3 regions of the Arthrobacter sp. Ld5 genome follow, and region 1 is predicted to be linked to each of the others. Evidence: riboswitches for the same ligand, from Rfam matches in the RefSeq annotation. Region 1 holds a riboswitch; each other region holds the start of a gene.
The links. A riboswitch is a leader RNA that binds a small molecule or an ion and turns the genes downstream of it on or off. The one in region 1 is predicted to bind S-adenosylmethionine.

Region 1 (3,868 bases):
TTCCGGTTCGACTACGACACCAAGGACATCCGGACCTCCTAGTCCCGGATCGGGCCTTGGTCCGTCGGCTCCGGCCCCGTCTGCTGCCTCCGGGTGGCGGGCGGGGCCGTCGTCGTTCCCGGGGCTCCTTCCCCGATGTCGTCGTGCACGGCTCTGCCCCGGAGATGCTGCGCCTTCGTGCACGGGTTCGCGCCCCGCAACTGCGTGTCGGGCCGGGACACGCCGCCTGCCACGCCTCGGACCGGGGAAAGGCGGCAACGAGGGCGCAGCCGACGGGTTGGTGTGCTGCAGCCTTCGCTCAAGTTTCCCCAAGGACTGGCGACACTCCCCGACTCCGCACCGTCGGCACAGCAGGATGGGACGGAGATCAGTCGGTCGGGGGAAGTGCGGGGCATATATGGGGGCAATGGATCGCGAGTGGTTCCACGAGGGTCGCGACGCGCGGATGAAGGCTGTTCAGCGGTCGCCGTCGGGCAGGATCCCGCAGTGGGCGCTCGATGACGCCCTCGGCACGCCCTCCGCTCCCCCGCCCTGGCGGGCCGCCCCGACCTACGGACCGCCGCCTTCCAGGCGGGCCCCGCGGGCCGGATATGTCAGGACGCGCACGACGCCGATTCGCAAGCGACGGAACCGACGGGTCGGCACCGTCGCAGGTTTGGTCCTGATCGCCGCCCTGTATGCGACGCCGTCGCTGTTCGACCGCTTCGTCCTGCCGGTCGCGCTCCCCTACCTGCCCGGCGCTGACGTGCCGCCGCGCGGCGTCGAGGCCGGCGATGCACCGCTCGGGACGCCGCCGCCGGCACCGGCGTCGACGGCGTTCTCGCTGATGGAGTCGCCCGTCGAGGAGCAGGAGTGGGTGGCGTACGACCCGTGCCGGCCCGTGCACTACGTGGTCCGGCCGGACAGTGCCCCGGTCGGGTCCGAGGGGCTGGTGCAGGAGGCCGTCGCTGCGGTGTCCGCCGCCACCGGGCTGCAGTTCATCGACGACGGCGCGACCACGGAGGCGCCGAGCGAGGACCGCGACCTGTACCAACCGGAGCTCTACGGGAAGACCTGGGTGCCGGTACTGATCACCTGGACCAGCGAGGCCGAGATTCCAAGACTCGCCGGCGACATCGCGGGGCTGGGCGGCAGCGACTACGCCCAGACGCCCGGGCAGCCGCTGGTATACGTGGGTGGGCAGGTGCAACTCGATGCGCCGGACGCCGTCGAGTCGCTCCGCTACCCGGACGGGCGCGCGTACCTGAGGGCGACGATCATGCACGAACTCGCACACGTGGTCGGACTCGACCATGTGGATGACCCCGGCCAACTGATGTACGAGCAGAACGTGGGACGGGTCTCGTTCGGTGAGGGCGATCTTGCCGGACTCGCACTCCTCGGCTCAGGACCGTGCGCGCCCGGACTCTAGCGCGTGGCGATCCTGATCGACGGAGGATCACGAGGCACACGTGCCACACATGTTCCAGAGGAAGCGCATCTCACGCGCGGAAATTTGCTAAACAACCGAGGAAAAGCCCGCCGCACCCCGCCGACGACGTAAATTAGGCAGATGAGCAATGATGCCCTCCCGACAGCCGTCCGACCGTTCGACCCGGACGGCGGCAGCGAACAGTCTGCCGAGGCACTCGAGGCGCTCATTGCCACGGTCGAGAGGGAAGTCGCCGAACTCCAGTTCACCCGCTTCACGAACGACGACGCCGTCGCGCTGGGGCAGTTGATCGTCCAGCTGGGTGCAGGACGCAACCTGCCGATAGCCGTGTGCATCCGACGTCCGGACCACATCCTCTTCCGGGCTGCGCTCGACGGGACCACCCCGGACAACGACTACTGGCTCGACGCGAAGAGCCGGACGGCCGAACGCTACCTGGTTCCCTCGCTGCTCGTCGGCCTGCGCGGGCGCCGGAACGGCGGGCGGGTGGAGGACGATCCCCTGTTCGATACGACGCAGTTCGCGGCACATGGCGGCTCCTTCCCGCTCTACATCCAGGGCGTGGGGCCGGTCGCGACGGTCACCGTCTCCGGCCTTCCGCAGCTCGAGGACCACAAGCTCGTCGTCGAGGCGCTCCGGACCTTCCACGCGGCCGCCGGCCTGTAGCTCGCCGGGCGCCGTCGTGCCGTCAGGGCATGCCCCGCATATCCCCGGGTGACGCCGCGTGACCGAATGTGACGGGCGCCGCTGGCGGACCGGCGTCCCCGTGCGCTTAGCTGGAGCCGTAACCATCCCGAGCGGCCGAGAGACCTGGATCGACGACGCCGCAGCAACCTCCCCCGCGTAGCAACGGGGAACGGTGCTACTGCCAGGACCGATGGAGAAGCTACACGCTTTCGTTGGTCGGCCCGTGCGTGCTCCTCCACGCCCGGGTAACCGCTGGCGACCCTGTATCAGCCCTCCATCGGGCGATGATTCAGGAGCCCCGTGTGAGAACAGCAAGCACCAGCACACCCCCACCCACCCGCCGATCCACACCCCGCGGCGTCGTCCTGCTCGCCGCGGCGGCGGCAGTGGCACTCACCGCCAGCGGCTGCGGAGGGACGGCGGCCGCGAGCGAGGACGACACCTTCGTCTTCGCCACCGGCAAGGACATCTCCTGCCTCGATCCCCACGTCAACGGGGACATGCCACAGGCGTCCATCGCCGCGAACTACCTTGACTCCCTGGTCTCGCAGGACAAGGAGGGCCGGATCCACCCGTGGCTGGCCACGGACTGGTCGGTGTCCGACGACGGCCTCACCTACACCTTCACGATGCGCGACGACGTCCACTTCACCGACGGCACCCGGCTCACCGCGGAGGCAGTCAAGGCCAACCTCGACCACATGGTCGACCCGGATACGCAGTCGGGGACGGCCGGCGGCTACCTCAAGCCCTATGTCGGTACGGAGGTCGTGGACGAGACCACGGCCGTCGTCACCCTCAACCGCCCGTACGCGGCGTTCCTCGAGGTGCTCGCGCAGCCCTTCCTCGGCATCGAATCGCCGGAGGCGCTCGAACGCCCGCAGGCCGAGAACTGCAACGCACCCGTGGGGACCGGCCCCTACAAGATCGTCGACTACGTACCGCAGTCCAGGGTCAGCCTCGTCCGTAACGAGGACTACAACTCAGCCCCGCCCTACGCGCAGCACCAGGGTCCGGCGCACATCGAGAAGATCGAGTGGCGGATCGTCCCGGAGGACTCCACGCGTTACGGGCTGCTCCGGGCCGGCCAGGTGGACGCCCTGGACCTCATGCCGTCCGTCCACTTCGACGAGGCGGAGGCCGACCCGCACGTGGAGCTCATCCTGCAGGACCGGCCCGGCAACCCGACGAACCTGATCCTCAACACGACGCGCGCACCGTTCGACGATCTCGCGGTCAGGAAGGCGTTCCTGCACAGCGCCTACCTCGACGCCGGCATCGACAGCGTCTACTTCGGCACGGTGACCCGAGCCGGCGGACCGCTGAGCTCCACCACGGGGTTCTACTCCCCCGACTTCGAGCACGTCTACGATCCGGACCCGGAGAAGGCCGCACGTCTCCTGGACGGGGCCGGCTGGACGGAGCGCGACGACGAGGGCTTCCGCATCAAGGACGGCGAGCGCCTGACCGTTCACTTCCCCTACACACCGGGCGCGTGGCCCACCGCGCATCAGGCGCTCGTGACGCAGATCCAGGCGACGGCGAAGAAGGCCGGTTTCGAGGTGCTCATCGAGAACGGCGACGGTGCAACCGTCAGCGAACTCGGCAACACCTTCGACTACGACCTCCGCGCCGACTACTGGAACACCAACACGGCCGACGTCCTGAGAATCGTCTTCTCCTCCGAGTACACCGAATCGGCGGGTTTCGTGCCCAACGGATCCGGTTTCCGCAACCCCGAGCTCGATG
Region 2 (3,868 bases), on a different contig from region 1:
TGCGGGAGCAGCGGGCGCGGCCGGGGCTACAGCCGCAGCCTGCTGGACCGGTGCCACAGGAGCAGCGGGAGCCACGAACGCGGCGGGGGCGGCCTGGGGGACGGCCACGGGCACGGACACGGTCCGGGCGGGAGCCGTCGCGGCGCCCGTCGGGATGGTGACGGTGTCGCCCGGGAAGATGATGGAGGAGACGGACAGGCCGTTCGCCGTGAGGACGGCGGTCAGGTCGGCGCCGTAGCGTGCCGAGATGGCGCCCAGGGTGTCGCCGGCGACGACGGTGTGCGTCGTGGAGGCGGCAGCGGGAGCAACGGGGGCTGCGACGGGAGCGACGGCGGCGGCCGGTGCTGCAACGGCGGCGGGGGCCGTCGTCGTGCTCTGCGTGGTGTACTCGCCGGCGTTGGCCGTGCCCACGGCGGTGAGGGCGAGGCCCGAGGTGACGGCGGCGATGGCGACGGGGCGGCCGACCGCGGTGGCGTGGGCCTTGGCGGCGCGGGACAGGCCCTGCAGCGCGAGATTGCTGTCGACGTCGGCACGGTGACGTGCGGAAGTGATGTTTCGTGACATGGTGTTGTACCTCTCCCATGCCTGCGGGGTGAGCTGTCGGGTTCGGATGGGAGTCACCCGGCCGCGCGCATCACCGATGGGTGATGCGGTGCGACTTAACCCCGAGGACGCCTGCAGGTTGCCCTGCGCGCCCGGTGGAACTGATGGTTCCCCCGTCCCTGCCTTCGTGGTTGCGAACGTGTCCCGGACGACGGCAGGGCTCGGCAATCCGTCCAGGAGCGCCCCACGGTCGCGGAGGCACTCGCCGACAATACCCAGCGCCTCGCCGATTTGTCACATTTGAGTAACGGGAGGTAGGGTGCGCTCACTCGCGCAGCGCCCGCCAGCGGCGGAGCGCCACGATCGTCCCCGCCGCGCTGAGCGCGAGCAGCACCGCCTGCTGCACGTGGAACCGTCCCAGGACCTCCGCTCCCGGGTCGCCGACGGCCACCAGGATGCTGCTCGCCAGCGTGAGCGTCAGGGCGGCGCCGACGCACCAGAGCGTCTGCCACAGCCTCCGGTCCTGCGCCCGGCTCGCCGATCTCCAATCCTCCATCCCTCCACCCTAGGCGCCGGCCGGAGCGCCCGCGCAGCCACGGCGGTCCGCAGCCCGCAAGGCCCACCTCATACGGGGACACATGGTTTGGTTCTGCGCCCGCCCGGTGTCAGACTCGACCCGACCATCCCGAGCGGCCGAGAGATCTGGCTCACTGACGCCGCAGCAACCCTGGCCTCCGCGTTCCCGCGGCGACATGAGGGTGCTACTGCCAGAACGATGGAGGAGACCATGAGCATCGCCACAGCCGCCTCCGGCCCCCACCCCGATGCCCGCTCCGCGCCCGCGGCATCCCGACCCAGCAAGGCAGGTGCCTGATGGCAGAACGTTCCTTCGGCTTCCGCACGCGTGCACTGCACGCCGGCGGCACTCCCGACGCCACCCACGGCGCCCGGGCGGTCCCGATCTACCAGACCACGTCCTTCGTGTTCAAGGACACCAACGACGCCGCGAACCTCTTCGCCCTGCAGAAGTACGGCAACATCTACTCGCGGATCGGCAACCCGACCGTCGCCGCGTTCGAGGAGCGCATCAGTTCCCTCGAGGGCGGGATCGGCGCGGTGGCGACGGCGTCCGGCATGAGCGCGGAGTTCATCACCTTCGCGGCGCTCTGCCAGGCCGGCGACCACATCGTGGCCGCATCCCAGCTGTACGGGGGAACGGTCACCCAGCTCGACGTCACACTGCGCCGCTTCGGCATCGAGACCACCTTCGTCCCCGGGACGGACCCCGCGGACTATGCGGCCGCCATCCGGGACAACACCAAGGCGGTCTACGCCGAGGTGATCGCGAACCCCTCGGGTGAGATCGCCGATCTGGCGGGCCTCGCGAAGGTCGCCCACGACGCCGGGATCCCGTTCATCGTGGACTCCACGCTGAGCACGCCCTACCTGGTGCGTCCCATCGAGCACGGCGCGGACATCGTCATCCACTCGGCCACCAAGTTCATCGGCGGGCACGGCACCACGCTCGGCGGCGTGATCGTGGAGAGCGGTCGCTTCGACTGGGGCAACGGGAAGTTCCCCATGATGACCGAACCCGTGCCCTCCTACGGCAACATCCAGTGGTGGGCGAACTTCGGGGAATACGGATTCCTGACGAAGCTGCGCACCGAACAGCTCCGCGACATCGGGCCCTCCCTCTCAGCGACGTCCGCCTTCCAGCTCCTCCAGGGGGTGGAGACCCTCGCGCAGCGCCTCGACGAACACCTCGAGAACGCGCAGGCCGTCGCGGAGTGGCTGCAGGCCGACCCGCGGGTGGAATACGTCAACTACGCCGGACTCCCCACCCACGCGCATCACGAACGGGCGAAGACCTACCTTCCCCAGGGGCCCGGATCCGTGTTCAGCTTCGGCATCAGGGGCGGCCGCAAGGCGGGCCAGAAGTTCATCGAGTCGCTGCAGCTCGCCTCGCACCTCGCGAACGTGGGCGACTCCCGCACCCTCGTGATCCACCCGGGCTCGACGACGCACCAGCAGCTCTCGGCCGAGCAGCTCGCCGCGGCGGGCGTGCCCGAGGACCTCGTGCGCATCTCCGTGGGACTGGAGGACCTCGAGGACATCCTCTGGGACCTGGACCAGGCCCTCGAGATCGCGGTGAACGCCTCCGACGACGCGTTCGAGGACCTGCCGCAGGAAGCGGCCGGGGAGACCGACGGCGACGCCTCGGCGACGCGGGCAGTGGGAGTGGGAGCATGAGCGGCACCGACAGCGTGGTCCCGGAACGGACCTGGGAAGGCCCGACGGCGCCCGAACGGCTGAACCTGCTGCGGTCCGCACGATCGGTGGCGATCGTCGGCGCCTCGGACAAGCCCTCGCGCGCGTCCTACTTCGTCGCGACCTACCTGCAGTCCTCCTCCCCCTACCGCCTGTACTTCGTGAACCCGGTGGCGAAGGAGATCCTCGGCCGGCCGGCCTACGCGTCGCTGAAGGACCTGCCCGAGGTGCCCGACGTCGTCGACGTGTTCCGCAAGCACGACGACCTGCCGTCGGTACTGCAGGACACGCTCGACGTCGGCGCGAAGACGCTCTGGCTGCAGCTGGGATCGTGGCACGAGGACGTCGCGCGGAACGCCGAGGCCGCGGGCCTGGACGTGGTCATGGACCGGTGCATCAAGATCGAGCACGCACGCTTCCACGGCGGGCTCAATCTCGCAGGATTCAACACCGGCGTCATCTCCTCCAGGCGGCAGATCACCTCCTAGCGGAGGTCGGACACCTCCGGCGGGCCTGCCCCCTCGGACCCTTCGACGGCGGGCCGGCCGGTCTCGGGCCGGCCGGTGTCGGGCCGGTCGGTGTCGGGCCGGTCGGTGTCGGGCCGGTCGGTGTCGGGCCGGTCGGTGTCGGGCCGGTCGGTGTCGGGCTTGTCCTTAGCATGCTCCTCGGCGTGCTCGTCCACGGCATGCTCCTCGGCGGCAGGCGCGCCCGGCGGCCCGGGAGCCGGCGCCGCCGACCGGTCCACCGGCTGTCCCTCGACGGCCTGACCAGCCGGCCCGGGAGCTGACCCGGGAGCTGGCCCGGGCGCGCGGAGCCAGACGCTGCCCTGGGGTGCAGGCGTCGCATGTGCGTCCGAGCCCTTCCCGCGCGGGTCCGCGGCGGGACCGGCTGGAGGTCCCGACTGGGCCTGCTTCAGCAACCGGACCTCGGGACCCGGGGCGTCCACCTGACCGCTCCCGGGGGCGGGGGTGCCGGCCTTCCCGCTCCCGGGGACCGGGGCCCCTGGAGCCCGGTCCGCGGGCACGGGGCTCTCCGGCCCGGATGCGGAGCGACG
Region 3 (3,868 bases), on a different contig from region 1:
GACGGCCGCCACCGGCGAGTACTACGCGAGCATCGTCGTCGTGCTGATGATCGCCAGCGGCCAGGCGCTGGACGAGTACGCGTCCACACGCGCGCGGACCCAGCTCCGTGCGCTGCTCGAGCGGGCACCCCGGTCGGCTCACCGGATCGCGGCAGACGGCCGGGGGCAGGGAACGGACGAGGGCGGGACCGGGGGCGGCGCGATCGAGGACGTCCCGATCGACGACCTCCACGTGGGCGACCTCGTGCTGGTGAGGCCCTCGGAGGTCGTGCCCGCCGACGGGACGCTGACCACGGATTCCGCGACCCTCGACGAGTCCATGATCACGGGTGAGAGTCTGCCCGTCGACTACGAGCGTGGCGCGCACATCCTCAGCGGATCGCTGAACGGGGCGGAGGCCCTGACCCTGCGGACGACGGCGACTCCCGCGGAATCGCAATACAGCCAGATCGTCGCCCTCGTCGCGGAGGCGTCGGCCAGCCGGTCCCCGACGGTCAGGCTCGCCGACCGCTTCGCGGTTCCCTTCACCGCCTTCGCCCTGGCCCTCGCCGCGCTCTCCTGGTTTTTGAGCTCGGACCCGACACGGGCTGCCGCGGTGCTGGTCGCCGCCACACCCTGCCCCCTGCTGATCGCCGCCCCTGTGGCCTTCGTCGGGGGGATCAGCAGGGCCGCCCGCGCCGGCATCATCATCAGGAGCACCCAGGCGTTGGAGCAGCTGGCGCGGGCCCGGAGCGTCGCCTTCGACAAGACCGGCACCCTGACCTCCGGCACGCCGGTGGTCGGCGCGGTCGTCCTCGCCCCGACGGCAGCGCCGCTCACCGAGGAGGAGGTCCTCGCCCTGACCGCCTCCGCGGAACAGTACTCCTCCCACGTCCTCGCCGCGGCCATCACCGCTGAGGCCGCGCGGCGCGGCCTGGCACTCCGTCCGGCGAGCAGGGCACAGGAGTTCGCCACGGACGGCGTGCGCGCGGACGTCGCCGGGACCACCGTCGCCGTCGGCAAGCGCCGTTTCGTGGAAGGCCTCGTCGGGCGCGTCCCGGACCCTCCCCTGTCGGCGGGCGAGACCGCCGTCTACGTGGGCATCGGCGAGCGCTTCGCCGGGGTCATCGTGCTGCGGGACGCCCTGCGCAGCGCCGCGCCGGCCACGGTCCGCTCGCTCGTCGCCCTCGGCGTGCGGGAGGTGCTCATGCTCACGGGCGACGTCGAAGCCACCGCACGCCACATCGCACGGGAAGCGGGTCTCACGACGATCCACCACGATTGCCTGCCGGCGGACAAGGTGGAGATCGTCAGGCACCTCTCCGAGCGCCCCGTCGTCATGGTGGGCGACGGCGTCAACGACGCCCCGGTCCTCGCCGCCGCGGATGTAGGCATCGCCATGGGGGCGAGGGGATCGACGGCGGCCAGCGAATCGGCGGAGGTGGTCATCACGGTCGACGACCTCGCGAAGGTCACGGAAGCCGTGCTCATCGGGAGGCGGACGCTGCGCATAGCGTTGCAGAGCATCTGGATCGGTATCGGGCTGAGTCTCGTACTGATGATCGGCGCGGCGCTGGGGTTCGTCCCCCCGCTGGCCGGCGCGTTCGGACAGGAGGCCATCGATCTGCTGACGATCCTCTACGCCCTGCGCGCGGCGGGTGCCCCGCGGTCGGGCGTCCGCGCCCCCATCGACGTCGGGCAGTCCGCACGCACGTAGCCGCACCGGCACCGCAGTCACATTACTTCTTGTTGACCGAAGCACCCGACGGCATGCCTATAGTTGTTCCAGCTTCAAGAGATGCGGCCGCCAAGCTCCGACTAGGCCGCGCACCAACCCCATGTTCGTGGGTGGTTCGGATGACGAAGCGGCCTTCGCCTTGGCACACAGTGCTGGTCCGGCGGGGGCAAGAGCACATCGAGAGGCCACATCGTGAGCTGCACCGCACACCGCACCTTCCCCTGACAGGCACGCGCGTCGACGCGATTCCTGCGCATTTCCCTCTTCCCTGACCTTCGCCCGCCGTCGGGCCGGATCCTCCCTAGGAATACCCATGAACGCATCCGTACTACCCCCTGCCCGGAATCGACCGCATGGCCGCCGATTCCCAGCACTGTCCGTCGTCGCCCTCGCGGCACTGCTCAGCGGTTGCGGGGGCGCGGCCGTCTCCCCGGTGGAGGCCGGCGGCGAGCCGGTGACCGGCGGCGTGCTCGACGTGTCGATCTCGGCCGAGCCCGGCTGCCTCGACGGGCACGGCATCTCGGCGACCCAGCAGCAGTTCCTGGGGCGCCTGGTCTACGACAACGTGGTGACCCTCGACGAGAACGGGGAGATCGCGCCGTATCTCGCCGAGTCCTGGGAGATCTCGGAGGACGGCAGGACCTACACCTTCCACCTCCGGGAGGGTGTCACGTTCAGTGACGGCTCACCCTGGAACGCGGAGGTCCTCGGCCAGAATTTCGAGCACATGAGGGACCCCGCCACGAAGTCGCCCCTCGCCGCCGCGTACATCGCCCCGTACGTGGACGGCACGGTCATCGACGAGTACACCTTCGAGGCGCACCTCGCCCACCCCTACACGCCGTTCCTCTACACGCTCGCGCAGTCCTGGCTCGGCATGACGTCGGGCAAGGCGATCACCGAGTCGCCGGAGACGCTGTGCCAGGAGCCGATTGGCACCGGTCCCTTCACCGTCGCCGAGTACAAGCCCGGCCAGAGCATCAGCTACACCAAGCGGGAGGGCTACGACTGGGCGCCGGAGTGGCTGGACGGCGACGGCGAGGCGCACCTCGACGGCGTCGAGGTGACCCTCGTCAGCGAACCCGTCATCCGCCACCAGTCGCTCGTCTCGGGGCAGTACGACCTGACGGAGAACCTCGCTCCGCAGAACGCGGCCGCCGTCCAGGCGGACCCGCGCTTCACCTACCGGAACCTCCCCCGTACCGGCAGCCCCTACATGCTGGGCTTCAACCTCGACCGGGCGCCGTTCGACGACCTCGCGGTCCGGCAGGCGTTCGCCGCTGCCGTGGACACGCAGGCCGTCACCGAAAGCCTCGGCTTCGGCACCTACACCCCCATCGACGGGTACCTGTCGAAGGAGAGCAAGTACTACGACCCGTCGGTCGAGGGCGTCCTGACTCACGACCCCGAGCGGGCCGCCCGCCTCCTCGACGAGGCCGGCTGGACCGGCCGCGACGACGAGGGCTTCCGCACCCGGGACGGACAACGACTCACGGTCGAGGTGCCCACGGTGGAGAGCTCCACGCCGAGCCCGCTGCTCGTGCAGCTGCAGGGCGAGGCCCGGAAGGTCGGCTTCGACCTCCGGATCATCCAGCTCCCCCAGGCCCAGCTCACGGAGCTGCGCTACGCCGGCGACTACGACGCCCTGGCCGGGGTATGGCACACCAACACCACCGACGTCCTGTTCATCCGCTACCACTCCTCGGAGATCACGGGAGAGCGGATCGGCCAGAACTCGTCGTACGTGGACGACCCCGAGCTCGACGCGCTGCTCTCCGCTGCCCGCGAGGCCGGTGACGGGCCCGCGGTCGGGGAGGCGTACTCGAAGGCACAGCACCGCCTGCTCGAACTCGTTCCCGGCCTGCCGCTCTACGAGAACCCGAGCCAGTTCGCCTACGCGAACACGCTGCACGACGTGGCCGTGGACACCTCCCACCCGGTGCCCGTGCTCACCTACGCATGGAAGGCCGAGTAGATGGCCGTGCTCCGACGGGTGCTCATGCGGCTCGCTGTCGGTCTCGGCGTCCTCTGGGGGGCTGCGACCCTGACGTTCGTCGCGGTCCACCTGATCCCCGGCGACACGGCGCTGCTGATCCTCGGCGGACCCGACGCACGGCCCACCGCCGAGACGCTCGCGCAGGTCCGTGCCGA

Region 2: another riboswitch for S-adenosylmethionine. It lies ahead of ACSGDB_RS15265 (O-acetylhomoserine aminocarboxypropyltransferase/cysteine synthase family protein); the one in region 1 lies ahead of ACSGDB_RS01760 (ABC transporter substrate-binding protein).
Region 3: another riboswitch for S-adenosylmethionine. It lies ahead of ACSGDB_RS09010 (ABC transporter substrate-binding protein); the one in region 1 lies ahead of ACSGDB_RS01760 (ABC transporter substrate-binding protein).

What each region holds. Positions count from the first base shown of each region.
Region 1 is NZ_JBPKBO010000003.1:94,614-98,481, forward strand. Features, by position in the region: gene ACSGDB_RS01745 (pullulanase X25 domain-containing protein) at 1-42, shown strand, start outside; gene ACSGDB_RS01750 (matrixin family metalloprotease) at 656-1,411, shown strand; gene ACSGDB_RS01755 (heme-degrading domain-containing protein) at 1,553-2,098, shown strand; SAM riboswitch class I at 2,218-2,316, shown strand; gene ACSGDB_RS01760 (ABC transporter substrate-binding protein) at 2,422-3,868, shown strand, end outside.
Region 2 is NZ_JBPKBO010000024.1:467,951-471,818, reverse strand. Features, by position in the region: gene ACSGDB_RS15275 (LysM peptidoglycan-binding domain-containing protein) at 1-564, opposite strand, end outside; cyclic di-AMP (ydaO/yuaA leader) riboswitch at 570-749, opposite strand; gene ACSGDB_RS15270 (hypothetical protein) at 869-1,099, opposite strand; SAM riboswitch class I at 1,221-1,325, shown strand; gene ACSGDB_RS15265 (O-acetylhomoserine aminocarboxypropyltransferase/cysteine synthase family protein) at 1,417-2,796, shown strand; gene ACSGDB_RS15260 (CoA-binding protein) at 2,793-3,302, shown strand; gene ACSGDB_RS15255 (hypothetical protein) at 3,299-3,868, opposite strand, start outside.
Region 3 is NZ_JBPKBO010000018.1:70,385-74,252, reverse strand. Features, by position in the region: gene ACSGDB_RS09015 (heavy metal translocating P-type ATPase) at 1-1,696, shown strand, start outside; SAM riboswitch class IV at 1,769-1,896, shown strand; gene ACSGDB_RS09010 (ABC transporter substrate-binding protein) at 2,031-3,692, shown strand; gene ACSGDB_RS09005 (ABC transporter permease) at 3,693-3,868, shown strand, end outside.